4 regions of the Ferdinandcohnia sp. Marseille-Q9671 genome follow, and region 3 is predicted to be linked to each of the others. Evidence: riboswitches for the same ligand, from Rfam matches in the RefSeq annotation. Region 3 holds a riboswitch; each other region holds the start of a gene.
What was found. Region 3 has a riboswitch for S-adenosylmethionine ahead of ACWNMY_RS00305 (carboxymuconolactone decarboxylase family protein). Riboswitches for the same ligand answer to the same signal wherever they lie in the genome.

Region 1: linked by a shared signal. The riboswitch ahead of mtnW (2,3-diketo-5-methylthiopentyl-1-phosphate enolase) and the one ahead of ACWNMY_RS00305 (carboxymuconolactone decarboxylase family protein) in region 3 are both predicted to bind S-adenosylmethionine.
Region 2: linked by a shared signal. The riboswitch ahead of ACWNMY_RS01540 (Fur-regulated basic protein FbpA) and the one ahead of ACWNMY_RS00305 (carboxymuconolactone decarboxylase family protein) in region 3 are both predicted to bind S-adenosylmethionine.
Region 4: linked by a shared signal. The riboswitch ahead of ACWNMY_RS14055 (M14 family zinc carboxypeptidase) and the one ahead of ACWNMY_RS00305 (carboxymuconolactone decarboxylase family protein) in region 3 are both predicted to bind S-adenosylmethionine.

Annotation. Positions count from the first base shown of each region.
Region 1 is NZ_CDRJTA010000004.1:495,422-503,088, forward strand. It holds gene ACWNMY_RS17665 (aminotransferase class I/II-fold pyridoxal phosphate-dependent enzyme) at 147-1,331, shown strand; SAM riboswitch class I at 1,481-1,587, shown strand; gene mtnW (2,3-diketo-5-methylthiopentyl-1-phosphate enolase) at 1,656-2,894, shown strand; gene ACWNMY_RS17675 (2-hydroxy-3-keto-5-methylthiopentenyl-1-phosphate phosphatase) at 2,891-3,550, shown strand; gene ACWNMY_RS17680 (methylthioribulose 1-phosphate dehydratase) at 3,547-4,176, shown strand; gene ACWNMY_RS17685 (1,2-dihydroxy-3-keto-5-methylthiopentene dioxygenase) at 4,216-4,761, shown strand; gene ACWNMY_RS17690 (response regulator transcription factor) at 5,062-5,781, shown strand; gene ACWNMY_RS17695 (anti-repressor SinI family protein) at 5,762-5,917, opposite strand; gene ACWNMY_RS17700 (AAA family ATPase) at 6,036-7,667, shown strand, end outside.
Region 2 is NZ_CDRJTA010000001.1:287,571-295,237, reverse strand. It holds gene ACWNMY_RS01560 (serine hydrolase domain-containing protein) at 1-1,019, opposite strand, end outside; gene ACWNMY_RS01555 (hypothetical protein) at 1,016-1,498, opposite strand; gene ACWNMY_RS01550 (PadR family transcriptional regulator) at 1,482-1,835, opposite strand; partial or broken gene ACWNMY_RS01545 (LLM class flavin-dependent oxidoreductase) at 2,040-3,092, shown strand; gene ACWNMY_RS01540 (Fur-regulated basic protein FbpA) at 3,188-3,385, opposite strand; SAM riboswitch class I at 3,462-3,566, opposite strand; gene lepB (signal peptidase I) at 3,685-4,230, opposite strand; gene ACWNMY_RS01530 (hypothetical protein) at 4,462-4,644, shown strand; gene ACWNMY_RS01525 (hypothetical protein) at 4,680-5,165, opposite strand; gene ACWNMY_RS01520 (ABC transporter ATP-binding protein) at 5,373-7,106, shown strand; gene ACWNMY_RS01515 (DUF6081 family protein) at 7,253-7,667, opposite strand, start outside.
Region 3 is NZ_CDRJTA010000001.1:65,936-73,602, forward strand. It holds gene ACWNMY_RS00295 (hypothetical protein) at 152-769, shown strand; gene ACWNMY_RS00300 (D-serine ammonia-lyase) at 1,037-2,398, opposite strand; gene ACWNMY_RS00305 (carboxymuconolactone decarboxylase family protein) at 2,508-3,176, opposite strand; SAM riboswitch class I at 3,265-3,373, opposite strand; gene ACWNMY_RS00310 (uroporphyrinogen-III synthase) at 3,469-4,317, opposite strand; gene ACWNMY_RS00315 (NAD(P)-binding protein) at 4,298-4,942, opposite strand; gene ACWNMY_RS00320 (sirohydrochlorin chelatase) at 4,978-5,712, opposite strand; gene cobA (uroporphyrinogen-III C-methyltransferase) at 5,729-6,538, opposite strand; gene ACWNMY_RS00330 (formate/nitrite transporter family protein) at 6,556-7,395, opposite strand; gene nirD (nitrite reductase small subunit NirD) at 7,417-7,667, opposite strand, start outside.
Region 4 is NZ_CDRJTA010000003.1:276,852-284,518, reverse strand. It holds gene ACWNMY_RS14070 (ABC transporter ATP-binding protein) at 1-648, opposite strand, end outside; gene ACWNMY_RS14065 (ATP-binding protein) at 982-2,247, opposite strand; gene ACWNMY_RS14060 (response regulator transcription factor) at 2,244-2,933, opposite strand; SAM riboswitch class I at 3,533-3,641, shown strand; gene ACWNMY_RS14055 (M14 family zinc carboxypeptidase) at 3,749-6,106, shown strand; gene speG (spermidine N1-acetyltransferase) at 6,406-6,921, opposite strand; gene ACWNMY_RS14045 (amino acid permease) at 7,537-7,667, shown strand, end outside.

The DNA.
Region 1 (7,667 bases), on a different contig from region 3:
ACACCACTAACTTGAACACGGTTTAATGCATACATCCTACCACGTAATATGGGGGACTTCTACATAAAAGTTATACTTTACAATTTGATTTTAACAATATATGATTTTTGACTAGAAATTCAAGTAATTTTAAAGAGGTGTAGGAATTGAAAAACTTTCAGCATTCTGATATATTACAAAATTTACCGAAACAGTTCTTCGCTTCTCTTGTGGGGAAGGTAAACAAGGTTGTGGAACAAGGACATGATGTCATAAATTTAGGACAGGGAAACCCTGACCAACCCACACCTTCTCATATCGTAGAGGCTTTGAAAAAGGCAGCAGATAATCCAAAATTTCATAAATATTCTCCATTTCGTGGCCATTCATTTTTGAAAGAAGCGGTCTCTCAATTTTATCTTCGTGAATATGGAGTTGAAATTGATCCAAATACAGAGGTAGCCATCCTTTTTGGTGGTAAGGCAGGCTTGGTGGAAATTCCGCAATGTCTTTTAAATCCTGGAGACGTTGCGCTTGTACCTGACCCAGGTTATCCAGATTACTGGTCAGGTGTTGAACTTGCAAAAGGGAAGATGGAGTATATGCCTTTAAAAGAGGAGAATGATTTTCTACCAGACTATACCCAATTAGACTCACAGCAACTAGAAAAAGCAAAGGTTATGTTTCTTAACTATCCGAATAACCCAACTGGGGCAACAGCAACAAAAGAGTTTTTTGAAGAAACAATCTCTTTTGCAAACACACATGATATTTGTGTGGTGCATGATTTTGCGTATGGTGCCATAGGTTTTGAAGGGAAACGGCCTACCAGTTTCTTAGAGATACAAGGTGCTAAAGAAATTGGAATTGAAATTTATACACTTTCAAAGACCTACAATATGGCTGGCTGGAGAGTAGGTTTTGCAGTAGGTAACCCTAGCGTAATTGAAGCACTTAATCTTATCCAGGATCATATGTATGTAAGTTTATTCAGTCCGGTCCAAGCAGCTGCTGCAGCAGCGCTACTAGAGTCACAGCAATGCGTTCAAGATTTGGTCGATAAGTATGAATCAAGACGCAATACATTTATAAATGCTTTGAAGGACATTGGGTGGGATGTAAAAGCACCTGCGGGGTCATTTTTTGCATGGCTGCCCGTACCAGAAGGCTATACGTCAGAAAGCTTTGCAGACCTTCTACTTGAAGAAGCTCATGTAGTCGTAGCACCAGGGATCGGATTTGGCGAGTATGGAGATCGTTATGTAAGAGTAGGGCTGTTAACTGATGAGGATCGCTTAGTTGAAGCAGCCAATCGTATAAGGAGATTAGAGCTGTTTTCCGTGTCTAAGTGAAATTGAGATAGTAGTAGTGTTTTCTGTAAATTAAAAAAGGTTTGACAAGAAAAATAAATCCTGTCATAATCCTAAGTGAATTCTGTTGAATAAAATTGAATCGTTGAGTTAATCTCGGTGAGAATCTCAACAATTAAATATAGTATATTTTCTTATTAAGAGCAGGTGGAGGGACTAGCCCAGTGAAGCCCGGCAACCGACTTACAATTTGTAAGCACGGTGCTAATTCTTGCAGCTTTATGCTGAGAGATAAGAAGATGTTAGTTTGCTAACCTCTTCTTATGAAGAGGTTTTTTACGTTTTTATTGAAATGAGGGTGAAAAAATGAGCGAAGTTATTGCGACATATTTAGTACATGATGCTGGTGCAAACTTAGAGAAAAAAGCAGAAGGAATTGCACTCGGTTTAACAGTTGGATCCTGGACTACTCTTCCAAAGCTAGAGCAGGATCAGTTGCTAAAGCATAAAGGGAAAGTTGTAAGTGTGGAACAGTTTGATGAGGATACACGTGCAAGTGGATATTTAGGAAAACAAGTAAAAAAGGGAATCATCAAAATTGCTTATCCAAGTGCCAACTTTAGCAATGATTTACCTGCTATTTTGACAACTGTATTTGGAAAACTTTCCTTAGATGGGGAGGTAAAGCTACTAGATTTAGAGTTTTCAACCGAACTAAAAGATACTTTTCCTGGTCCAAAGTTTGGTATCAATGGTATCAGAGAGAAACTAGGTGTGTTTGATAGACCGTTAGTTATGAGTATCTTTAAAGGGGTTATTGGTAGAGATATTACATACCTTAAGGAACAGTTGCGGGAACAAGCCCTGGGTGGAGTGGATATTATTAAAGATGACGAAATTCTGTTCGATAATCCATTAACACCTTTCGAGTTAAGAATTACCGAGGGTAAAAAGGTGTTAGAAGAAGTTCACCAGGAAACCGGACATAGAGCGCTATTTGCCGTTAATGTAACAGGGAGAACCTTTGAGTTACAGGAAAAAGCAAGAAGGGCTGTAAAACTTGGAGCTGATATTTTATTATTTAACGTCTTTGCATACGGACTCGATGTTCTTCAGGGCCTAGTGGAAGACCCCGAAATATCCATTCCAATCATGGCCCATCCTGCTGTAAGTGGAGCACTTACACCGTCAGAATTTTATGGATTCTCAAATAAACTGTTGTTAGGTAAACTACTTAGATATGCAGGAGCCGACCTTGTTTTATTCCCTTCACCGTACGGGAGTGTTGCACTAGAAAGAGAACAGACACTTTCTATTGCTTCTGAATTAACAAAAAAGGATGAGAGTGTGAAGCCTGCTTTTCCAGTACCATCTGCTGGTATCCATCCAGGCTTAGTTCCACTACTTGTTAATGATTTTGGTAAAGATAGTGTAATCAATGCGGGTGGTGGGGTTCACGGTCATCCAGATGGTGCAATTGGTGGCGGTAAAGCATTCAGAGCAGCTGTTGATGCTGTATTGGAAGAAAAAACACTTGTAGAGTATGCCAAAAATAGCCCTGAGCTTGAAAAAGCGATTGAATTATGGGGGTATAAAGAGATATGAAAAATCCAGTCATCTTCTGTGATTTTGACGGCACAATCACAAACACAGATAACATTATTGCCATTATGAAACAATTTGCACCGCCAGAATCGGAGGAAATTAAAGATAAAATCCTCTCCCAAACCCTCTCCATTCAAGAGGGTGTTAGCAAATTATTTTCACTATTGCCATCCTTAAAAAGAGAAGAGATTACCGACTATATCCTAGATTACGCCGAAATCCGTGAGGGATTCCAGGAGTTCGTGGCATATACAAAGGAACATGGATATTCTCTTTTTATCGTAAGCGGAGGGATTGATTTCTTTGTAGAACCTTTGTTGGAGGGACTTGTACCGAAGGAAAATATCTATTGTAACAAGTCAGATTTTTCAAAGGAAAAGATTAACATCCTCTGGCCATACACTTGCGATGAACACTGCTCGAATCAATGTGGTTGCTGTAAACCAACCTTGATCCGTAAGCTTTCGAATCTGGAAGATCACAAAATTGTCATCGGGGATTCAATTACAGACCTACAGGCTGCGAAGCTAGCTGATAAGGTCATCGCTAGGGATTTTCTAGTGGAAAAATGCAAGGAACTAGAGATAGAGCATTCACACTTTCATTCATTTTTTGATGTGATAGAAATACTGGAAAAAATGGAGGTGCATAAATGAAACTTCAATTAAAACAATGGATTGAGCTGGCAGATATTAAGGATGAGCTAGCGAGCCGCGATTGGTTTATGGGTACAAGTGGAAACCTTGCAATCAAGGTATCAGATCAACCAACGACTTTTTTGGTTACAGCTAGCGGTAAGGACAAAAGGAAAAGAACGGATGAGGATTTTTTATTGGTAGATGGTGCAGGTAATCCAGCAGCACCTACGCATTTAAAGCCATCCGCAGAAACCTTACTACATGTGGAGATATACAACAAAACGAACGCAGGATGTAGCCTGCATGTCCATACGGTCGATAACAATGTCATCTCGGAATTGTATGGTGATAGAGGTGAGGTTGTGTTCAAAGGGCAGGAAATTATTAAAGCATTAGGTCTATGGGATGAGGATGCTGAAATACGAATTCCGATTATTAAAAATGACGCAGATATCCCGACACTAGCAAGGAATTTTAGTGAATATGTTACCAATGATTTTGGTGCAGTACTAATCCGTAATCATGGAATTACCGTATGGGCAAAAAATGCATTCGATGCAAAGAAACACTTAGAAGCCTATGAGTTCCTTTTTAGCTATCATGTAAAACTATTAGCTTTAAACCCTTTGCTCATAAGAAATTAAGGGTTTACTATATAAATAAATTAGTAAGAGGTGGATAAAATGGCAAATATTAAATTACGTAACACAGGTGAACGATTAGAAGGTCAAGAAAAGGTAGCAGCATTTTTAGAAGAACAAGGTGTATTATATGAACACTGGGATACTAGTAAACTACCAGAAGAATTAAAAGGAAACTGCAAAATTAATGATGAGCAGAAGGCACAGATTTTATCTATTTATGAGGAAGAGATCAAATCCCTAGGGGAACGCAATGGTTACCAAAATTGGGATGTAATCGCATTATCAGAATCAACCCCAAATCTTGACGAATTACTAAAAAAGTTCGAACAAGTACATGTTCACACAGAGGACGAAGTGCGTGCGATTGTAGCAGGACATGGAATTTTCATTATTAAGGGAAGCGGAGACACAGGCTACTTTGATGTTGAACTGGAGGCTGGAGATGTTATTTCTGTTCCTGTTGACACTCCTCATTTCTTCACATTGATGGATGATCGTGAAGTTGTAGCCGTACGATTGTTTGTTGATCCAGAAGGCTGGGTAGCACATCCATTCCAGGATCCAGCATTTGCAGAAACTAAGTAAAAAAGGATCCTGCAAGTAGCTATAAAATTCCTTTTTAAAAATAATCTAGTAGTTTTTTGAAAGCTATCTTAATAGACAGCATCCGTCCAAATCAAGCTCAAGGTCGGGTGCTGTTTTTTGTTTTTACGTTCAATTATTCAGTAAGTAATCTTTGCTAAATTGAACAAAATAATAATACTAAGAGAAGTGACATGACGCCAAAGTTTATGGATAAGAATGGCAAACATATTGGCTAAATGATATAGTAATAGTAGTTTACAATAGGTACAAAATCATAGGATGATAGAAGGTGGTAAATTCATGATTAGAGAAAAAGTAATGCTAGTGGACGATGATCGTGATATAAGAGACATATTGCAATTGTACTTGAAAAAGGAAGGATATACTCTGATACACGCTGAAGAAGGTACTACTGCACTACGTCTTGTAGATGAACAAAATCCAGATATTATCATTCTTGATGTAGTCCTTCCTGGAATGGATGGATTTGAAGTCTGTCAATTATTACGTCAAAAGACAAATGCTCCGATTCTGTTTTTAAGCTCAAAGGAAGAGGAGATTGATAAAATACTAGGTCACAAAATCGGAGGGGATGATTATATAACAAAGCCGTTTAGTCCTGCAATTGTTATTGCAAAAGTCCAGGCTCATTTGCGCCGTAAACGGAACATGACATCCCAATCAAATCAACTTCACAAAAAAGTTGAACAATCCCCCATCATATATCCTGGGTTATATATTGATATATCGAGCTGTGTTGTTAAAGTAAATGGATCAGCCGTTAAGTTGTCAGCAAAAGAATTTCAACTACTTTGTTTATTAGCAGAACACCCTAATCAGGTATTTAGTGTGAATCATATGTTTGAATTAATCTGGGGAGAGGAAAGTCTGGGTGATCACCGCACTGTCATGGTTCATATTAGTAACCTACGAAAAAAAATCGAACCTAATCCAATTAAGCCTATGTACATTTTAACTGTTCGGGGTATGGGATATAAGTTTATTGGCTTTCGGGAATAAGTGTATTTTTCACTAAAAATTTCTGAATGTCTTCCAATGTTACACCAAGCTTTTTTGCCTCAATGAATAATTGTACCCATTCTTGATCTAATTCCTCTTGAGAATCAACACAATGTAAACTCGAACTGTTAATCATTATCCATCCTCCATCAATCACATAATACTACTTATAGTAATTGAAAATCTATAAAACCCGTATAAGGTTACTTAAAGTTTTGTTAAAGAATCAGAAAATCCCTAAAAGGATGATGTCAATGGTAAGACTTCCAATAGTACCGGGGTATAAAATACTAGAAATTGTAGTTGAAAATCATATATGGGTTATGTATAAAGGCTACTTTATTGAAGATAAAAAACTAGTCTTAATTAAAAGAATGAAGGTCCCAAGTCCTACGCACAAAGAGATTGCTTCTACGATACATGAATTTCACTTGTCAAATAGTCTGCAAATGGATGAAATATTACGACCAATAGATATGGTGAACTCACTAAACGAAACACTTTTAGTGTATGAGTATTTTAACGGCATTACATTAAAGGAATTCATTTCAAATAAAAAGCTAGACATTATTGAGTTCTTGCAAATTGCTATTCCGTTGGCAACCGCACTTATGAATCTACATCAGCAACAGGTTATTCATAAAAATATCAATCCAGAAAATATAATCATGAATCATAATCTGAACCAGTTAAAATTAACTGGGTTTAATTTTTCGACAAAATTAAAAAGAGAGAACCAACGAGTCGGAGAGACTCCATATGAGCTAGAAGGTGAGCTGGCATACATTTCTCCTGAACAAACCGGCAGAATGAACCGTTCGGTAGATTTTAGAACAGATTTATATTCACTTGGAGTCACATTATTTGAAATGATAACGAATAAGCTCCCTTTTACAAATACTGAGCCAATTGAAATTGTTCATTCCCATCTTGTCAAAACACCACCACATCCTAAGCTATTAAATCACGAAATTCCAGATATGATTTCAAGGATTATTATGAAGCTATTATCTAAAATGCCAGATAATAGATATAACAGTGTCTACGGTTTACGAGAAGATTTAATGAAATGTCTAGATCAACTTCGTGTCTTTGGAAAAATTGAAGAGTTTACACTTGGAAAGGAAGACTCTAGAGCCTATTTTGAAGCTGGACGGAAATTGTATGGAAGGCAAGAGGAGCTAGAAAACTTACGTATAGCATTTGAAAGGGTAAGTGAAGGCAATTCAGAGCTAGTGTTAATTCAAGGTCATTCTGGAATTGGAAAAACAGCACTCGTTAATGAAATTCAAACACCACTCGTACGAACTAAAGGCTACTATATATCCGGGAAGTTTGATTTACTTCAAAGACAAAAGCCATATTCACCAATTATTCATGCATTTAAATCATTACTCAGACAAATCTTAGCTGAAGGAGAGGAACGAGTCCTGCAATGGAGAGGGACATTAGAAAAGGAACTATCCTCCAATATTTCAGTCATTTCATCGATAATTCCAGAAGTGAAATGGCTCTTAGGAAATGAGTCAGTTGATGAGGTTGTTTCTTCTATTCAATCCCAGTCGCTATTCCAACTTATGTTTCAAAAGTTCGTAAATGTTTTTGCAACAAAGGAGCATCCAGTAGTTCTGTTTCTCGATGATCTTCAATGGGCAGACGCTGCATCCTTAGAACTGATTCAGTTTATACTGACACATGTTGATTGTCGATATTTCTTAGTACTAGGGGCATATCGAGATAATGAAGTTGGAATTGAACATCCGTTTATGGAAACGGTGAGAAATCTGCAGGACGCAAAGGTTCCCATTACAAAAATTTCTTTGTCCCCACTAAACGAACCTATGATTCTTAAGTGGGTGGAAGAGACACTATTAGACAGAGGAAAA
Region 2 (7,667 bases), 220 kb from region 3:
ATAACGGCTCCCCATTCTTTTTTAGGATAGAAGAAAATGTCTGTCCTAGAGTCGGGGGTGGATCCGGAATGCCAAATCATTTCATTCTCTGAACCGGGTTCTGTAATTCTCCAACCAAAGCCATAATACCGTGTTTCACCGGTTTGTACTTGAGGTGAAAAGGAAAGGTCTAAGAGTTCCTCTTGAACAAGTTTTTCTTCGTCTTTTTGAATCAAGGCCTTTAAATAGTTCACCATATCATTTGCGCTTGCAGTAATGTAACCGTATGGGGCTCCACCATTGTCATATGCCGCAGAACTCTTAACAGGAAAACCGAACCAGGATTGGAAGCCTGATTGATACCCTCTTTCATAGGCTTTTTCCAAATTAGCTGCCGCATTCCTCATTTCTAAAGGTGTAAAGATTTGTTCGTCTATAAAATCAGCGTACGATTGACCTGAAACTGCTTCAATTAAAGCCGCAAGTATTGTGTAATTTGCGTTGCTGTATTGATGCACAACTCCCGGATTTTCCGTCAATTCAATATCTGAGAGTGCCTGAAGACTCGTTTGGATTGCATCGGCAGCGTCGGAACCTAAATCAGATATAGACAAACCATCAAAAGTAGTAATTCCACTCGTTTGTGTAAGTAGTTGTTTAATCGTTATTTGTGAAGCAGCTTTTTGATCTTGTAACGTAAAGGAGGGAAGGTGTTGGACTACGGTATCATCTAAATCAATTACGTCTTCCTCTACAAGTTTCAGTGTAGCTAGAGCTGTCAGTGATTTACTAATAGAACCTAATAAAAAAGGAGTATCTGCTGTAACTTCTCTTTCATTTTCACCAGTAATCCCAAATGATTCGGCGTACGTTACTTTGTCATTTTCGATAATGGAAATTGATGCACCAGGGATACGGTGTTCTTCCAAATAATCCTTAATATATGAATGTAAACTTGAAGAAGGATTCTCGGCGTAACTATAGGAAAGCGGCAACAAGAACAAAAGCGTAAGAACGAGGAAGTATGAAAATCTTTTCATCTTGTGAACCTACTCCGTAACAGAAAGGAAACCAATATTGATAGAATAAGAGCTGTGAAAAAACTAATCATGACCAATAAGGTATTCCACCAAGGATTCACGTCAATGTGATACAGAATATTATAATCAAAATTTCTGTTATCACTGAAGGACTCTGTTAAAAATAAAGATAACAGTACTTGACTAAGTAGGTATACAAAAAGGAAAGCAATAACCCCAAAAGCGACTGGAAGATATGTTGATTTTGGGCTTTTGCTTTGTTGAGTATCAATACTGTATAGCTCTAAATAGTCATTCACGATGGAATCAGAGTCACCCAGCTGTTCAATACTATCCTCACCATTTTGTTGAGAGGTCAAGATATGGTCAGTGAGCTGTTCTTTAATACTTTCAAGATTATTCCTATTTATCTTATGTTTTTTTAGTTCCTTAATGACTTTATCTACATACTCTATTTCGTTTTTACGTAACGTTGCCATTTCCATTTACCTCCTCAACGTTGTCAATTAGTAAGGATTTAATGTCTTTTTGAACATGTAACCATTCTTCTATCTTACTCATTAGTGCGAGCTGTCCGTTTTCATTTATTTCATAGTACACTCGCACTTTTCCATTTTCCATTAACTCTCTTGATATATGTACCCATTCCTGATCATTGAGCTTTGTGAGGATTGGATAAATACTGCCTACTCCTTTCAATTTTAAATTATGTTTTTCCAATTCTTTCATAATTTCATACCCATAACTTTTCTTCTTAGATAAAATCGCTAACACACACATTTCTAAATGACCTTTAATTAAACTTGTTCTTTCCATACTATAAATGTAATACAAATATATACTTGAATCAAGTATATATTTGTAAAAAGAAGGTAAAGAGTAAAAATTAATATCGGAGGTTATGAAGGTGTAGATGATACTTGACTTATTCAACTTACAATTATAAACTTACTTACATAAAGTAAGTTGAATACACGAATCTATTTTACCTATAGAAACACGAAGAGAGAGGGAACCCTTGTGAATCAAGAAAAGAAGTTCGAAATTGGGATCTACACGCTTGCAGATATAGGACCAGATCCACTAACTGGAGAGACAGTGACTGCCAAACAAAGGCTAGATGAGGTGATACAAGCAGCAAAGCTTGCAGATGAAGCGGGGCTTGATGTGTTTGGAGTAGGGGAACATCATCGACTTGATTATGCAGTTTCTTCTCCAGCAGTCGTGCTAGCAGCGGCTGCGCAAGCGACAAATCAGATCAAACTAACAAGTACGACTAGTGTGTTAAGTACGCTTGATCCGGTTCGGTTATTTGAGGATTTTGCAACAGTTGATTTACTATCAAATGGACGAGACGAAATCCTAGCTGGTCGTGGTGCTTTTATTGAATCATTTCCGTTATTTGGGTATCACACAAATGATTACGATGAGTTGTTCACTGAGCATATGGATTTATTGATAAAGCTAAATAAAAATGAGGTGGTAACGTGGTCAGGGAATTTCCGCCCGCCGCTACGTAATGCTGAAATTTCTCCACGTCCCGTTCATGGGGAAATTCCAATCTGGATTGGAGTAGGGGGCACACCGGAAAGTGCTGAACGTGCAGGTCGATTTGGTGTTGGCATGGCGTTAGCCATTTTAGGGGGAGATCCAAGACGCTTTAAACCACTCGTTGATATGTATCGTCAGGCTTGAATAGAGGCAGGACACTCACCTGATGCATTAAAAGTAGGGGTTACGGGACATACGTATATTGCGGAAACAACAGAGAAGGCAAAGGACGAATTTTATCCGTATTATTCGAACTACTGGGAGTATGTAAACCGCCAACGTGGAATGGGCACGAGGATGTCACGGAATGATTTTGAGAGAATGGCTAGTCCAAGCACTGCGTTATTTGTAGGAAGCCCAGAGCAAATCGTGGAAAAAATTCTTCATCAGCATGAGTTATTTGGTCATACACGTTTCCTTGCACAAGTAGACATTGGTGGGTTACCTTATGTAAAAGTTGCAAAAAGCATTGAACTACTCGCAACTGAGGTTGCGCCAAGGCTTAGGAAGGCTTTGGAATAGGGCTCTTATCTATTGGATAAGGGCTTTTTTTATGCAAAAAAGCGTTCACCCATAATGGATGAACACTGAAAAATGAAGCATTTAGTTAAAGTTAATTAAAAATTTTTCCATCTTATAGATCCGTAGCCTGTATGTGGATGAGCATTTGCTTGAACTTTAAAGTATTCGAACTCTAATTCCGATAGCGATAGCTCAAAAAGTTGTTTTCCATCTTTTTTATACTGGTTAAATTCGATTAATTTCTGTATAATATCGTCTTTTCTTTTCTCAACAGTTTCTTTCAATAAAGACATTAGTAACCTTCTCCTCTCAAAATAACGATCATTTACAAGAAGATAAGAAGAGGTTTTATAACATAGGTGATAACCTCACTTATCTTTCAAGCTTATAAGCTTGCTGGATTTAGCACAGTATTCGAATGAATCTGTTGCTGAGGTTTCAATGGGCCAGTCCCTCTACCTCTCTGGATAAGTTTATATATATAGTTTAACTTTATTAATCCTATGTGTCTACTATGAATTGTTCATTTAATTTTATTGTTACAAATCTGCAACAAAAAAGCGTTCATCCTTTAAGGATAAACGCTCCAAATTTACTTACTAATGATTTTAATATCCTTCAATGGCCAGAATACAATATTTGTTGTTCCTATCAATTTATCCATTGGAACCGCTCCGATGTGACGGCTGTCCATGCTGTTTCTTCGGTTATCTCCCAGGACAAACAAATGTCCTTCAGGTACAACCTCACTTTCGACTGGTGTTTCTAAGAGGGTAAAAGAATTCGTAAGTGGGCCATCTATTACTTCTTGCTTATAGCGATCTAAATAAGGTTCTTCGTACGGCTTTCCATTAACAAACAACGTGTCGTCTCTATATTCAATTCGATCTCCAGGTAATCCAATTACACGTTTAATATATCTCTTAGTCTCCGTAGCTTGAAAGACGACAATGTCAAATCGTTCTGGTTCGCCAATTTTCGTTACAAGCATTCTGTCCTGGTCATGCAATGTAGGATTCATGCTTGCACCTTGTACGACTGCTGGTGTAAAGAGGAAGGTGCGGATAATAATTGCCAAAATTATTGCAATAAATAATGCCTTGATCCATTCCCAAATCTCATTTTGTTCCTTTACCAATTCGACTCAACCTCCCGAACTAATCATTTCATTAGTACAATAATAACATGTTTTACCATAGAGTATTATATATATTCAGTGCGTAATCAAAAAAAATGAAGGGAAGTGGGACAATCAATCGATTGGAGATGATTTTTCATACCACTAATTAATCAACATTGGTTAAAACGATACATATAAAATAATAGATATAGGATTTAAACTTTATTCAATAACTGTAAGGAGATAATAATGGGAAAACTTATTCCATTTCCAAAACCCAAAATCAAATTAACCACAGAGGAAACACTAGAATATCAGGAAATAAAGCAGGAGATTGAAGAGATTAAGGGGTTACGAGATTTGTATTATTGTAAAAGAAGAGTGAAAGATTTTTTGCAAAAGGTCAAGGGTAGAAGTGAAGGTAATATGTAAAAAAGGCAAGCAGCAAAATCATTTGCTCTTGCCTTTTATTGTTTTATTTCAGTACTTTTTTGCGTTTGTTCTTCTTCCTTCGCCTCAAACACTTCTTTTGACACCTCATTCAGTTTATTTAAGAACCTGTTAAAGCCAAAGCCTACAAAAAAGGCAAGACTGATTTGTCCATATGGACCATCTACATTATTTGTGAATTCAATGAGTAAAATACCGCTTTGGACTAAGGTGACAGCAATGACTGCAGTTCCAGTTGCGAAGATTGGATAGAAGATATACATCACCCAATCTCGATAGTTTGATAACTCATCTTTCCGATAATGTGAACAAAACATATACAAATGTCGCAATGAACCACCGATGGAACCAGCTAAAAAGTAATATAAAAAGATCTCAATATCTGAAATGAAAGGGAACGTGTCTTCGAGTGCCCCAATCCAAAGTAACCCTATTGCAAAGAAACTTCCGAAAAATAAAAAGGAAAGATATGCTAAGATTAAAATCTTTACCCATCTTTTCAAGCAATCACCCCATTATCGACAGTGTATGATGGGATGAATTCGATAATGTGTTTTCCACTAAAAGTTAGGCTAAAATGACTAAATGGACATTGTAAAGTTCCTTTGATACATTAATCATTTGTAGGTTCGGAACCTTTTATGGTTTAAACCGTATATAAAGAGACAAGTAAAGTGGGACAAGGAACCTGTCCCAAAGGAGAAAAGAGGATGAAGAAACAGAATGATGGGTTGAAGCCATTTATTAGGCTTATTTTATCAACGAATATCCCAAAGGTAGCGTTAACGATTGGGTTGTTAGGTAGCATTATTACGACACTAGTGGGACTCTCGATTCCATTGCTAACGCGGGAGCTGGTGGATGGATTTTCTGGTCTGTCGATTAATGTTACGCTTATTGTGATAATTGGAGTTGTATTTATTTTACAAGGTGTGATTGATGGGGTGTCGACATACATGTTGGCAGCTGTTGGGCAACGTATTGTCGCACGCTTGCGTGAGAAAATGTGGGAAAAACTCATTCGTTTGCCAGTCAGCTACTTTGATAAGCAGCAAAGTGGAGAGTCTGTCAGCCGAGTGGTGAATGATACAGGAATTGTGAAGGATTTAATCTCACAGCATTTTCCACAGTTTATTACCGGGGTTATCTCCATTATCGGTGCGATTGTTATTTTACTGATTATGGATTGGAAAATGACGCTCCTCATGCTTATTTCAGTCCCACTTACCATGGTTATCATGATGCCACTTGGAAGTAAAATGGCGAAAATATCTCGAGGGTTGCAAGATGAAACAGCTACATTTTCCGGGAGTATCCAACAAACCATTAGTGAAATTCGTTTAATGAAATCCTCAACAGCAGAAGTGTTCGAAGAGGATAAAGGAATCAAGGGTGTACGGAAATTACTTACATATGGATTAAAAGAGGCGAAGATCTTCGCGCTAATCGGTCCTATCATGTACACAATTGTCATGATTGTTATTGTAGTTATTATTGGATATGGAGGAATACGAGTAGCCAATGGGACGATGTCCACAGGTTCTCTAGTTGCCTTCTTACTCTATTTGTTTCAAATAATTTTTCCAATCACGTCCTTTGCGATGTTTTTCACGCAGCTGCAAAAAGCAAAAGGTGCAACTGAACGGATTATCGATATCATAGAGCTTCCATTAGAAGAAGGTCAAGAGGGACAAGATAAGGATATTTCAAATTTACCGATCCATGTTAATCATGTATCGTTTGGTTATGATGACGAGGAACCTGTCATACACGAAGTCTCGTTTGAAGCTGAGCCTGGTCAAATGATTGCATTTGCGGGACCAAGTGGTGGTGGGAAGTCGACGTTATTCGGGTTATTGGAGCGCTATTATGAACCAACTTCTGGTGAAATCCGAATCGGCGATACACCCATTCAACAGTTATCGTTAGAATCTTGGCGGAATCAAATCGGCTATGTGTCTCAAGAAAGTGCCATGATGGCAGGCACGATTCGTGAAAATCTATGCTATGGATTAAAAAACGGGGACAAAATACCAGATGAACGTTTATGGGAAGTAGCAAAAATGGCGTATGCAGATGAATTTATTCGTTCCTTTACCCATGGATTAGATACTGAAGTAGGGGAGCGTGGTGTGAAATTATCTGGCGGACAAAGGCAACGTATTGCCATTGCTCGAGCATTCTTACGAGATCCAAAGATTCTCATGATGGATGAAGCAACCGCAAGCTTAGATAGCCAATCAGAGGGCATTGTCCAAGATGCACTATCACGCTTAATGGAAGGCCGTACAACCTTCGTTATCGCCCATCGATTGTCTACAATCGTAGACGCCGACCAGATCATCTTCATCGAAAAAGGTAGAGTAACAGGCAAGGGGACTCACCAACAATTAATTGAGACACATGAACTGTATCGTACCTTTGCTGAGCAGCAGTTGACGTAAGCTCAAAACTTACTTTTAAAAGTAAACTAGTTACTTTTTTCAAAATAAACCAATCAATAAAAGCGAGTAAAAGTGATGTATGTCATCTTTACTCGCTTTTTCTAGATTATCATAAAAAGAAATCTACATGTGCTTTTTACTAGTACCTATTTCGAATTAGTATACAACACATTGATTTGCTTAACCTCAAGCTTTGCGCCTTGCCCGAATATTCGATTACTCTCCTGACTTTCGTTATCGACAAATTCTAAAGGAGTAGGTACTCCCTGTAAAGGATCAAAATAGAAATTTTCTTCAGTAGACAGCTTTATTAAACCTTTCCCATTCTCATATGCATCCATTAGAGTAAACAGACCTAATCCAGCTACCAATTGGTCTGGTTTTACAAGTTCTTCTTCGCCACCATGATCTAATATCATATATTTTCGATCAATGTGGTGGCCAATTTTATCAACTTGGAAGACTTTGCTGTTATCAATATACCAACTGACAGTTCCTTTGTCCTTATCATAGGAGATTTTTAGGCGGTGGACATCCTCTGGATTCCGTTTCTTTACTGGG
Region 3 (7,667 bases):
TTCATTTAAGTTATGTTTGCATTGTCCACTTCTTCTTTTTTACGTCTGAAGTTTATGTGTTCACAAAAGGGCCAGTCTTTTTACCCAGTATGTATTTACAGAACTAGTAAATTAATATACTTTTAAATTAGTAAATCTTGGAGGATATTACATGAAAAAGGAAATTAGCTTTTTAATAGACGAAGATTTAGTTGAAAAATTTGAGGCAGCAATATTAGTAAACAAGGAAAACCTGAATAAGGTACTATCAAAATGGATGATCCAGTATGTTTCTAGTAGTTTTTCAAAGGCTGAGTCTGAAAAGGCTTCCCAACCTTCCATCAAATCAAACAATTTAGTTAAGGTTGGGAGTAACTTTTCTAACAACCAAATAGAAACTAAAAAGTTAGATAATCGCATTTCAAAAAAAATAACAAAAGAAATGATTGAGATAGCATATAACTTTGCAAAAAAAGTGTATTTTGGTGAACTAACTAGAACAGAAGGAAAACAGAAGATTTCAACATTTACAGGGATGAACGCTGGATCTGCTCAAGATTATATTACGGATTTTTTAGCTATGATGTCAGGACAGGAATATCATCGTACAATGAGTAATTTCGGAACAGAGTATTATCTAGAGAATATACGAAAGGACTTTGGCAATCAAGCCTTTATGTTAGCTTTGGAGGCTACAGAGAAACATATTAAATATTACAATGCACTTGGGTATGGACAATTAAAGGAAAAAGAAAAAATAGTAAGGAAATTTAAAGAAACAATTAGGTGATAGAGGAATAGGTGCCTGCCATTGTGAGCTAATTGCTCCCAATTGCCCTTTTTAAAATTTGATACAACTATACAATAAAAAAGTTGTATTACGTGTTAATTTTTTATTAGAACTTTCTAGGTTTAAACAATTTATATCATCATTTCTATATTTAATATATTGTAAAAATCCGGTACTATTTTCTTGATACCTTGAATTGTTACTACTAGGGGAGATAACCTCCCCTGCTACATTTTATCTACAGCATGAAGACTCGCTCTACCAAAACTATAAGTTTCTTAACTCCTCTAACCCTGTTTCCACATACGAATCCATCATTTCCTTGGGAACCATACTCCCCCCTGTTGCCCATGCAATATGAACGGAGTGTTCCATTTTATCTGCTACTCTATGTTTTTCCAAATACCCTCTACCTTCTGGCTCTGTAAATAAGCGAGCTGGACCGGGCACTCCTGCTAATGCGGAAGGTTCTAAATAGATGCTTTCTGTTTGAGCCAACAGACTGAGATACGCTAATAAATGATGATCCTCAACCGTATAAACACCACTCAAAAGGTTTTCCAGCGTTCTCCCAACAAATCCTGATGGACGTCCAACCGCTAATCCATCTGCAGCTGTTTTGTTATCAATGCCAAAATCCTGTACCGAAATGTTGTCATGCTGTTCGGTTAACAAGCCAACTAACATACAAGGAGAATGGGTAGGTTCGGCAAAAAAGCAATGAACATGATCCTTGAAAATGAGCTTTAAACCAAACGCCACTCCGCCTGGTCCTCCTCCCACTCCACAAGGAAGGTACACGAACAATGGATGATCTTCATCGATTGTGATGTTCATCGCTTCTAGTTGTTTTTTAAGTCTTGAAGCTGCTACGGCATACCCAAGAAACAAATGTGTGGAGTTTTCATCATCAATAAAATAACTGGTAGGATCATCCAGAGACTGTTTTCTTCCTTGCTCAACTGCCACACTGTAATCTAGTTCATGTTCTATGACTGTTACTCCCTTACTTCTAAGAAGGTCTTTTTTCCATTGCTTTGCTTCAACTGACATATGGACTGTCACGTTAAATCCTAGCTTAGCGCTGATAATCCCAATACTTAACCCCAAATTCCCGGTAGAACCCACAACAATTGAATAATTGGAAAAGAATTGTCTAAATGAGTCACTGTCGAGTTTGGAATAATCGTCTTCCAATGATAGAAGCTTATTTTCAATTGCTAAGTTTTCCGCATGCTGTAAAACTTCATAAATACCACCCCTTGCCTTAATCGATCCAGAAATCGGTAGATGACTATCGCATTTAAGAAGTAACTTGCCCTCAATTTTTTCCGCGAATAAACCCTCAATAGCCTGTTGCATAGTTGGGATTTCTTTCAATGGTGATTCAATAATCCCATTCATCTCCCTTGTTTCAGGAAAGGCACTTGCAAGATAAGGGGCAAATCTTTGTAATCTCTCCTCTGCATCCCGAACATCCTCGACACCCAACGAAACATTCTCTATGGCTCTAGAAAATTCGTGGTATTTCGGATTCCTCCAAAACACTTCTTCCGTTCTTATAAGCTTTTCTAATAAAGGGTATGTCTGTAACCATTCATCCTTTGTTTTCCCTAAAATAACGTCCATCTCAGCACCCCTTTTAGTAACTATAGAGAAGTTTATGTAAGAATTAGAGTTTCATATACCTAAAAAGGCCTGGTCCTAGTTACTTCATAGGAATCGGGCCACTTTTTATTTACTTCTCATCATACGCATTTAGCGCATTCACACTATGTGCCAACGCAGATCCCGCTTTTAACGCAACTGCAACGAAAATCGCTTCAGTGATTTCTTCCAGGTCGGCACCCACTTTTTTCGCATTTTTCGTATGAAGGTCAATGCAATAGGCACAACCTGTTGTGTGAGCACAAGCGACCGCAATCAATTCTTTTTCTTTTTCTGTTAAGTTTACTGCTTTAAGAGATTTCGTATCAAAATCAATAAATGCTTTAAATGCTTCGCCATTCAGGTCAGCAAATTCTTTTAATCTTGCAAAATAGGCTGCTTTGTATAGCTCTTCATCGCCATTTCCATCATAGGCATTAAGAGCATTCACTCCATGTGCTAACGCAGAACCAGCTTTTAATGCAGTTGCCACAAAAATTGCCTCTGCTACCTCTTCTTTTGTAGAGTCATTCTTTTTTGCATTTCCAATATGTAAATCAATGCAATACGGACAACCCGTAATATGAGCTACCGCCACCGCAATTAGTTCCTTTTGTTTCACAGAAAGTTTACCCGCAGCAAGTGCTTGGCTATCAAACTTGATGAACGATTGAAATGCCTCTGGCGCATACTGTTTTAATTCCGGAAGTCTCCCGAAGTATTCCTTTTTGTACAAGCTATCTGTTTTTGTCACTGTCATGTAACTCTCTCCCCTACCTATTTTTTCACCAAATAAAATACGACATGAAAAAGCCCCTTCCAATGAGGAAGAGGCATATGTACATCCACACTCATCTTTCAAGCCTACGCTTGCTGGAATTAGCACCTTGTTACAATCAACGTAACGGTTGCTGCGGGATCAACGGACCAGGTGCCTCCCCCGACTCTCGATAAGAGAAAAAACGTATTCATTTAGTAATATTTAACAATTTCATCTTACATGATTGAATGAGAGCTTGTCAATTAGAATAGTAGAATATTCAAAAAATGGGTCAGAGGGACAGGTTCCGTGACCCAAAATTGTGGGACAGGGAACCTGTCCCCGTGTCCCTAATATATTCCCTTAGTTCAACGACCATTACACCCATTTTCTGAATGGATGGTTGAAAGACGTTCGTAATGCCTTGTTTTTCTAGCTCGTTTGCGGTGACTTTTCCAACTGCAACCGCCAGGACTTCTTTGTTAAATGCTTTCACCACTGCATCTGTACTTGTAGAATCAGCGAAGAGATTTTGGACTTGAGTTTTACTTGTAAAGATAACGGCATCCAGTGTTTGATTGAGAATTTCTTGTTTGAGGTTCCTTACAGTAGAAAGGGATGGCTCAATAAAATGATAGGGTTTGGATAGATAAACATCATATCCTTGCTTTTGTAGCTCTAGCTGTAAAATTTCGTCGTCTTGGTTATATGCTTGAAAAAAAATCCGTTTCCCGTATTTTCCTCCTTTGCTATCCAAACTCAATAACAGACCTTCCATCGTTCCATCCTCAGAAACGAATTCCACCGGCAAGGAATGTTTTTTTGTCCAATTAAGTGTCTTACGACCACGGACTGCTAAGTTAATATTCTTTAATTTATGAATAAATTCGGTGTGGAGAGTAAGCTTTAGCGCAGATCTTTCAAGAGTTTCGATGCCAATTCCGGTAGTTAGCAGCACCATATCAAATGGTTGACTTACTAAATCTCTCACATTTTGTTCACTACACTGTTCATTTACTTGTTGTTCACCTTGAATTGAGAATACAAATGGTAGACCCCCGTTTTTTTGGATAAGTGTCGAAATCGTATCCGCTTGACGGGCAGCGGCAACACCGATCCTCTTACCCTCCAATCCTTTCATTCGTCCACCCCTCCCGCGAATAACTCTTCAGTAAATTTAAAGCTAGTTCCTGCTTCATCTTATTTTGATAATCATCTGACAGTAAATCCTTTAATATGCATTTTTGTTCATATTCATCGAACATTGAGTGCTTGATTAATTGCCGACATTCATATAAAAAATCAACATACTCCCCATAGTTCTTGTCATACATGATTTGAAGCTGCCGTTTGATTTTACCCGAAAGAAGAGGACTTGCTCCATTTGTCGCTATACTTATTGACAATCTCCCCTGTTTAAAATGAGCTGGAAATTGGACATTTCCTTCAGAAGCTTCCGACGCCATATTTACTAACGTATTGGAAGCACAGCTTTGTACAACTGTTTTATTTACCATCGAATCATTTGTGGCTACGATGACCAGGAATGCTTCTTTACTATCTTCAGGCTCGAAATGCTTATTCTGCCAAATGAATAGGCCTTTCCCACAAAGGGAACGCAATCCATCCGTAAGAGTCGGACTAATGACATGTAGGTTTGCACCACTTCCTAGCAATTTTTGAATCCTGCGTTCCGCAATACGACCACCACCAACAATTACAACATTCTTCCCTGCTAATTGAACCATGAGAGGTGTAAGCTCCATTTTCCATCATCCTTTTTTACACTAGATACGAGCTTTTACATATTTATTGTTTCTAACACTCTAGCTTTTAACAATTCACACACATTACGATGACTTCCGAGTTGATTACAAATTACTACTTCTTGATTTGGATGTAGACGTTGTCGCTGGACAAATTTTTCTATTCCGTTCATTAATAGTCCGGTAAATAACAAATATGGAAGAATAACAATTTGCCTCGAACCCGATACAATCTTATTCTCTAGTACCGTTTCAAACCTAGGGGTTGCTGCAGTCAAAAAACATTTGCTAACAGAAGACACTTGTATTTTTTGTTGTAGGAGCTCAGCAATGCGTTGAGTATCATTCACCGCATCCATATCGCTACTTCCTCGACCAACGAGAAGGATTTCCATCTCTTCGTTAATCTGACTATTCTCTTCGATTCTTTCTACTAAAATATCAACTAATTTTTCCTGTACACCAAGTGGTTTGCCATAACGAAATTCAATTGTTTCGTATCTTTCCTTTGCTTGTTCTAGAATTTCGGGAATGTCCATTTTGGCGTGGACTGCCGTTAAAAGAAGGACGGGTACAACTGCAATCGTAGTAGCACCCAATTTCACACATTGATCTACACCCTCTAGAATAGAAGGTTTCGTAAGCTCTAAAAAACAGTATCGTTGAATTGGTGCATCCACAAGTTTCATCGTCTTTTGAACAAAATCAATCGCTTCCTCCACACCCGATCTCTTCCTCGTACCATGACAAACATAAAGAACAGCCTGCATAATCATCACTCCCTATTTAGTGGGACAGAGGGACAGGTTCCCTGTCCCTGTAAAATAATGGTGGGACAAGGGACCTGTCCCCCTGACCCATCCCGTGACCTAATAGTTTCTCTCTGAATCGTACGACTTCTCCGATTACGATTATGGCGGGGTTTTTTATGTTCGATGTTGAGGCGATGTTGACGATTGTTTCGATTGTACCTGTTACTGTTTTTTGGGCATAGGTTGTTCCTTCTTGAATGATGGCGACTGGTGTATCTTCGCTTTTCCCGTGCTTCCGTAATTGCTCACATATGTGTGGTAAGTTTCCAATTCCCATATAGATTGCTAAGGTATCGACCCCTTTTGCAAGGCTTTCCCACTTAATATCTGTTGGCTCTCCTGTTTTGCAGTGGCCGGTGATGATGGCGAATGAATTCCCAAGCTCCCGATGTGTGATTGGAATCCCCGCATAAGCTGGAGCAGCTATCCCAGCTGTTATACCAGGTACGACTTCATAGGGGATATTATGCTTCATCAATTCCTCAACCTCTTCTGCTCCTCTTCCAAAAACGAAAGGATCTCCCCCTTTAAGTCTCGTCACCACTTTTCCTAAGCGAGCGTATTTCACTAATTGTTGATTAATGACTTCTTGTGGCATCGTATGAAACTTTGGTTGTTTTCCACAATAAACTAATTCTGCACCACATCTTGCTTCCCGTAACAATTCTGTATTGACTAACCGATCGTATAAAATAACATCTGCCTGCTGGATACATTTCAAACCCTTCATTGTAATCAAATCAGGATCACCAGGACCCGCTCCCACAATATATACCTTTCCCATCTCAGTTTCCTCCCTCATTATGTACCTGCTATCACATCTTCCTTTTTTGACACAAGCATGACATTATTCTTTTTCACATTCCGATGAGTTACGTATAAGGCTAGACCGGTACAGACAACTCCACTGACGAGATTCCCAAATAAGACAGGAAGCTGATTCCATAGCCACCAATCGGCTACTGTAACATCTGCACCTAACATCATCCCTGCTGGAATCACAAACATATTTACGACGGCGTGTTCAAACCCTTGCGCAAAAAAGATCAAAATCGGAAGCCACATGGCAACAATTTTTCCAAGTGTTGCTGTCGATGTCATCGCCATAACGGCACCCAATGTTACCATCCAATTACAAAGCATGGCTTTCACAAAGACGACGACCAAACCGTCGTTCCCTAGATTCTGATACCCTATTGTTTTTGCTTCTGCAACTGCCATAATTTTGGTTATCATGGCATGATCTGTGACATGTCCTAGCTGTGTGATGGCAATTACGTATAAAAAGGCATAGAAGCCTGCACCTAGTAAATGCCCCACGATGACCCAAAACCAGTTTGATAGCATTTGAGAAATCGTAGCCTTTTTTTCTAAAACCGCTAGGGGAATTAACGCAAAATTCCCTGTTACTAATTCAAGACCGAGGAGTATGACCAATACGAAACAGGCAGGAAAAAGCAAGGCACCCAAAACGCCTAATCCCGATTGAATTTCAGCAGTGAAAGCTAGTGTTGTACCGAACCCAAGAAGTGCTCCTGCAAGCACCCCTCGAATTACCAGATCCTTCACTGATAATTTTGCTTTTGCTTCTCCAGCTTCAATCATGCTAGCAATAACCTGATTTGTTTTTACAAATGACATGGAAATCCTCCTCCGAGATTATTAGATGATAATATAGACAAGATCCTCTTCCACTTCCACTTGATACGTTCGCACACACCCATGATCCGGTGCTTGAACTTGACCATCACAGACATTTATTTTCCAATCGTGCATCGGACAAAAAACATGTTCTCCGCTCACCATTCCTTCAGCAAGTACTCCACCTTTATGGGGGCACCGATTTTCGATTGCACGGACATCCCCATTTGCTAGCTTAAACAAGGCAATTTCTTCTTCCCTTACGAAAAATG
Region 4 (7,667 bases), on a different contig from region 3:
GATTATCCGATTCCCACGCAATGCCGTTTTCATATCATGAGTGACCAAGATAATACTCTGTCCATTGCGATTTATATTTGTGAATACATCTAACACACTGTCACTAGATGATGAGTTTAAGGCACCTGTTGGTTCATCTGCAAATAATACTTTCGGGTTGTTAATGACTGCTCGAACGATCCCAACTCGCTGGGATTCGCCGCCAGAAAGCTGAGTAGGAAATTTAGACCATGAGTTTTCATTAATCCCTACTTGTATTAATAGTTCTTTTGCCTGTTTAACGAGTTCACGCTTATTTTTATTTACTAATAGACCACTTGCAAGTACATTATCAAGTACACTCATATTATCTAGTAAATAAATTTGTTGAAATACAAAGCCACAATTTCTTCTTCTAAATATCGCGAGTTGATCGTTATTTAAGGAAGTTAAATGATTCCCGGCAAAATCAATTTCACCCAATGTCGGTTTATCCATCCCGCTAATTGCGTAAAGTAGCGTGGATTTCCCAGACCCTGAACTACCCATGATAATTGTAAAATCCCCTTCTACTAAACTAAGGTCTAGGTTTTTTAATACATGTTGCTGAATTCCCCCGCTAGAAAAAGATTTGCACAACTTCTCCGTTCTAATAATTGTTTTAGTCATGACCTATCGCCATCTCCCTTTATTTAATCGTAAGGATTCCTTCTTTCGACCTATAGAAAAAAGACTGTAAACGAGCTTACAGTCTTATCATACAAAATGAATTCTTATTAAATCTTTGTGCAATTCTTAACTAATTCTTAAATATCAAATACACCTTGGCGTATTTGCGCCCGATTTTTAGGCCTACACGAAGTAGGTCATGAAGACGTTGCCACAGGATGTGGCGATCTTAGTCTTCGATCCTATGCTCGAAAAGTTTCCTCTGAAAAATCGTGGCATCCGCCGGAGGCTTTAACTTTGTTCAGTCGGGGTTTTGACTCCGACAGAATAAAGTTAAGCAAGTTTACTTTTTATAACTACTGTAAAACCGTCTTCTCTGTTATAACAGTGAATGTGGCCATACATTTTTTCCATGAAGTACTTCGAAATATAGAGACCAAGGCCTGATCCATTCTTTCCGTCGACATTTTTCCCTCGATAATATTTATTAAAAAGGAGAGGCAATTCTTCTTCACTAATTCCTGGTCCGTAGTCCATAATGTAGAGTTCAAGATAGCCCTGATTAATTTGGGAAGAAACGGTGACCTTTGTTCCTGCATATTTATATGAATTACTTATAATATTGTCTATTACCTGCTGCAAACGTAAGGAATCAGTTAACATAATACATGGTGGAATTGGATCTAAGAGGATTTGATGGTCATAATTTACATTCTCAATCATATCAACTAGTAATTCGCTCGATTCTTCCGTTACCGTTACCTTTAACTGTTGTAGTTCTTCTAAAGTAGCGTGAAACATATCGGTTACAAGAAGGTTAATTTGCTCTGCTTTCGAATAAATCGTATTCACTTGCCTAATCACCCGATCATCTTTTTCCTGGAGAAGCATTAATTCACTAATCGCTTTGATTGAAGCAACAGGCGTCTTAATATCATGACTTAGTGTAGCTACAAGCTCTTTTTTACTACGGTTTAATTCATACTCTCTTTGGCGTGCTGCATCAAGCTCTTCACGCAATAGATCAAAGCTTTCCGTGAACGCACCGAAATAATTGTTCTTGTCCATATGTAAAGGTATATCAAAATTGCCTCTAGCCACATTCGATGCAAAATTTCGAAGCTGCTGAAATGGTTTCACTAACGTTCTATATATATAGATAATATAAAAAATACTAATAATCATCACTAGACCCACTATCAAACTTATGGAAGTGATCAGTTCACTTTTCATTTGTTGCCGCATTTCTTGTTCATTATTGGTGATAATTAATTTCCCTACAGTCTCGTTATTTTGCTTCAAGTCTATAAATGTATCTCTATTTTTTATGGCATCGTATGTATCGTTATAATGGTTTCCTGGGGTTTGGTAAATTACGTTCCCTAGGTGATCTATTATCGTAAATGGTTGGTCAATGTCGCTATTTCGAAACATTTCGTCACTAACCTGCCCCCAATTTCCTTCAACAGTTTTCACCACATCATTTATGGCTACAAGATCAAGTTCTGAAATCGTATTCTTCTTAATAACTAGTATGGAGAAAACAATAGCTGCACTAAAAACAACCAGAATCGTAACCAGCAGCAATCTTATTTTCATTGGTTGGTATCCTCAAGGACATATCCTGTTCCCCAAACCGTTTTTATAAATTGCGGATCCTTTGGATTACTTTCAATTTTCTCTCGTAAATGGCGTATATGTACATTAAGGGTTCCATCCCCTACAAAAGAATCTCCCCATACATGTTGAAACAGTTCGTCTTTTGTGATGATTCGATTTTTATTCTTGGCCAAATAAGACAGAAGTTTATATTCCATCGTTTTAAGCTGGATATCAACACCATTTACTCGCACACGATGCAGCTTTGTATCAATCTGAATCTGACCAAACTCTAAAACCTCTTCTTGGTTACTAGAACCACTGCCAAACCTTTTTAATACAGCTTTTACCTTTGCTAGTAAAATACTTAACGTGTAAGGTTTTTGAATATAATCGTCCCCACCGATGTTGAGAGCAATCAGAATATCATCATCGCTTGAACGTGCACTAATAAATAGAATCGGGATCTGCGTAGTTTGGCGCAATTTTTTACATAACTCAAACCCTGAAGTTTCCCCGAGATTAATATCAAGAAGAAGCAACGATGGTTCATGCTCCTCCAAAAAACGTTCGCACTCAGCTGCGCTAGTCACAAACGCTGTTTTGACTTCAAACATATTAAAATACTCACAAGTTGTTTCAGCTAAAGCAATCTCATCATCCACAATCAAACAATCTATTTTCATCATAATCTCCTATTATTTTTTAATTGTATATGTAAAGTATACTTGAGATTTAATAGGTATTGTGTAAATCTTTGGGTTTATATTATTAAAAAAACTTTGAAATACTTGTTCTTTGGCAGGATTTTGCTGACTATATATGAACCTAACTCCTTTATGTTGAGAGAAATGACATATTTTTAAAGGAGATTAATGATAAAAAGGTGGTTACCTTCTTTCAAAAATAAGTAGCGGCTTTCCCTCACAACTGTTTTTAAGACTCAAATAGTGACCATGGGTTATTCTTTTATAAACTTCTTTTATAGGGCTTTAGGATGTTACACTTTTACTATGTTAAGGAAATAAGTCCCTTTAAATTGTATCGTAAAAAAATGCATTTTTTTTAAGTTGTACCATTGATATGCTAACTGCAAAACCAAGTTAACATTTAACTACCTCTCCTCTCCCCTTCGTCCCATTTACCTACAAGGAAGTTTTTCTTTCTCCATTTTTTGTGAAATAGGAGTTAGTTGGTTCTATATAACCATTTTAACGAAAACTCATTGACTTCGTGGTAGATATTTCTATAATTGGGTAAATACAAGCAATCTAATATGAATACTCTTTTATCAAGAGCAGGCGGAGGGACAAGCCCGATGAAGCCCGGCAACCGGCTAACCATTAAGGTGAGCTAAGGTGCTAAATCTTGCAGCAGTAGCTGAGAGATAAAAGAGGAACTGGTCACTTTGTTAGTGATGCTGTGCCTCTTTCTCTTTGAAAGAGGCTTTTATTTTGTTTTAAATTGGGTTACTTGTTATATCTTAAAAGGAGTGGGAGAAATGAAAAAAGTTGTATTACCTATGTTACTTAGTGTTGCATTAATTGGGACAACACTGCCTACTGATGTATTGGCAACCGGGACTGAGGAGACTAACTCATCTGAGCGAAAGCACAGTCTTTTCAACTCAGAACAATATGATTATGTCATATTCGATACTATTCAAAAACAGCTCGAGGACTTTGACAAAAGGAGTAATAGAATTAGTCTTGAGGTGACTGGAAAATCCTCTACTGGAAAAGATCTATATACAGTAACGATTACGAATCAAGCTAAAAATAACTCTTATAAAACCTTACGAAAACTAATGAGTGAAGATCCCGATCAAGCACAGCGTTGGTTATCAAAAAATCCAGACGTGAAACCTCCAATTCTTATACACGCATCTATCCATGGAAGTGAATTTGTTGGAACAGATGCTGCACTAAGATTAATTGAGCGATTTGGATTTGAAAATGACTCGGAGACACTAGAAATACTCAACAACTTTACGTTAATTGTCAATGTGAATGCTAATCCAGATGGTCGTATCGAAGCAACTCGTTTTAATGGAGAGGGAATTGACCTCAACCGTGATTTTATTACTCAGTCTCAACCTGAAACACAAGCTGTAGTTAAGCAAATTACAAAGCTAAATCCTTTGGTTCTGTTAGATCTTCATGGTTATGTGAAACAAAGAGGCGTCGCAAAACATCCAGGTTTGATCCTGCCTGGTACACCACCGCACAATCCCAATTACGAATTTGATCTTTTATATAATTGGATGAATCAACAAGCAGAAGCAATGGAATCTGAACTGGTAAGTCAAAAAGATTCATATGAAACTGAGCTTTATAAAACAATGGAAGGGACACATATTCCTTTAAGAGACTCAAGTCAAGGATGGGATGTTTATCCGCCAATCTATACCCCAGCATATGCAATGCTTCACGGGGGATACGGTTATACCCTTGAAGCTCCAACAAATGATTTAGATGGTGTAAAGTGGCAAGTTGATGCAGTAACAGGGGCTCTTAAATTTGCTGTAGATCATAAATATGACATGCTGGAGGATCAAATAGAAGTTTATCAGAGAGGTGTTACTAATCAACATCCTAATTATGAAGAAGGAAAATATCCTGAAGCATATATATTACCTGTAAAGAAGGAAGACCCAACCGTTACTGAAAAGGCTGTTCGGCACTTGATTAAGAATGATGTTGAAGTAACGCAAGCAAAGGAAGCTTTCGATTCGGACGGTATTCGTTATGAAAAAGGTACTTACTTACTATCAGGCAGGCAAGCGAAGGCTGCAGTTGCTAACGCATTCCTTTGGGATGGACAGGATATTACCAATGACATCGGAGCCATGTATGACATATCTTCTTGGGGTCTTCCAGAACTGTGGGGATTTGAAGTGATTGAATCAACATCATTCCCAAATGTAAAAATCGATAAAGTTAAAGAGATTAAATTAAAAGGATCACTTAATGGTAATGGTCCTTATAAAATTCCAAATACCTCTATCAATGCTGTTTCTCTCGTAAATCAGTTACTTCAATCAAACATCCAGGTGTTGAAGGATGAGGAAGGGAACTTTTATGTTGAAAAGAAAACATCTGACCTTATAAAAGCTGTAAAAGCTTCAGGTCTTGATCTTGTTACAACTTCAATTCCAAAACAGGTAAGAAGCATAACTGAAAAGAAAATTGCTATTTTAAAAGATGGGGGACTTGGAAAGGTTCAGTCACATTCAGGTACGAAACTTGCCCTTGAACGCCTTGGTTTTTCAGTAACCGAATTACATCCAAGTGATGTAGCGAACAATGGCTTATCGGGATATGATACATTTATTTACAGTGGTTCTGCTAATCTAGTATCCTACAATCTTAGCACGGCAAACAAAGAGTTTGGACTCTCAAACGAAGAAGAATACAACAAATTTAAGCAGAATGTGGATGAGTTTATTGAGCAAAAAGGACAGTACATCGCTATAGGATCTGGTGCATCAAAAGTTGCCAAGTCCTTAGGGCTAACAGATGTGGAAGTGAACACTGGATCTTCGAGCTCTAATGGTATCGTCCAAATTGATTACACTGGAAAAGGAGTTACAGCAGGTTATAGTCAAGACGATATCGGATTCATATATGGACCGGTTTGGTACTCCAATACTGAAGAAACCGAAGTCTTTGCCACCTTTGACCAAGGAGAAGATTTCTTTGTTTCTGGTCATTGGAAAAATAGGCAGCCTGCAAGAGGTCAAGCGGTCATTGTAACCGAAAAAGACGCTGCCGTAACATTAATCGGATTAGAAGCTGGATTTAGAAATCACACCGATTACCTATTTAGATTACTATCAAACACAATTTTTAACGAATAGGATATTAATAAACCTTGATTTCCCTATTATGACATTCGGTAATTCCTTTTTACTTTTTATCGATTAATGGTAAGGTACAGTATGTGTTAACTCTCAGATATTATGAAAGAAGGCAACTAACCCTTTGGGTGTTGCCTTTGCCTTTTTATATTACTTGAAGCGGATACCAATGCTATAGCGAATATAGACACCACCATGATTACCTGTTATTTACTAAACAAATGAATGGAAAGTCTGAGGTAAATAAGTTGTGGGATACAAAAATTAGTATTTTTTTATTACGTCTTTCTTGTACAGTCTCAAGAATCCCTACTAAAATATTGATGCTGGAACATACACATTCTTATTGCATTATGATATTCACCGTCAACAAAAAACTCATCAATTAATTCTCCTTCAAACTGAAAACCAAGTTTTTTATAAATATGAATCGCCTTTTCATTCGTTTTATCAACGATTAAATATAATTTATACAAATTTAATACAGAAAACGCATAGTCCATTGCGAGATATGTTGCAGACTTCGCATATCCATGTCCTTGATGATTCGGATCTATTATAATTTGAAATTCAACTCTCCGATGAATATAATCAATTTCTACTAATTCAACTAACCCCACCATTTCAGTGCCTTTTTCTACAATAAATCTTCTTTCACCCTGATCATGAATATGTTTATCATATAAATCCTGCAATTCAACGAATGACTCATATGGCTCCTCAAACCAATAGGACATGATGTTTGCATTAATATTTAACTTATGAACAAATCCTAAGTCAACTCTCTCTAATGGCCTTAACCTTACATCCTTCACTACTTTTCATCCTCCGAATACCGCATTCAATGGATTTTCCCTTTTGATGGTTTTATAAAACCATTTTAATCCTTTATAAAGAAAGTAAAACAGCAAATGAAAACAATCACTATAAGGATATTCTTTACAAACCATAGATAAATATCCAAATGCTTGATTGCATTATGTAGCTTTAGTGCTGGTCAGGTTTTCTAATAACTATAAAAAAAATCGAAGGTTAAGGTTCCATTTTCCATATAGCTGTTCACGAGCATATCTTCAAAAGAAATAAATACCTAATTTCACAATTGTTGATATGACGGGGATAACTAGCTTTTCCCCCAACTTTTTATACAGCATTTATTTCCAATGTGGATAAGTTGTGGAAAAGGATCTTACAACTTTGTTGGATTTCTAAAACGCCTTAACGTGGCTTGAGTGGTGATCGCAAACAAATTGCTGTAGTAGAGTTGCCTCAAAAACTAGGTTCATTTATCACCCTTGTCTCTTTCCCAAAGTCTAGGTGTAAGCATACTGTTTTTCGACAAAGATATTGGTAATTCGACAAAAACGGTTGACCTATCATTCATAAACATATAGAATTTTTACATATTTTCAAAAGGATGAGGTTACAGCATGAAAGATATATTATTCAGAAAAAAGAATCTCGCAGAGTTACTTTTAAACAAAGGAGAAAAACAGCTACCACGAACTCTAGGAGCCTTTGACCTAATGTTGCTTGGAGTAGGTGCTATTATTGGAACGGG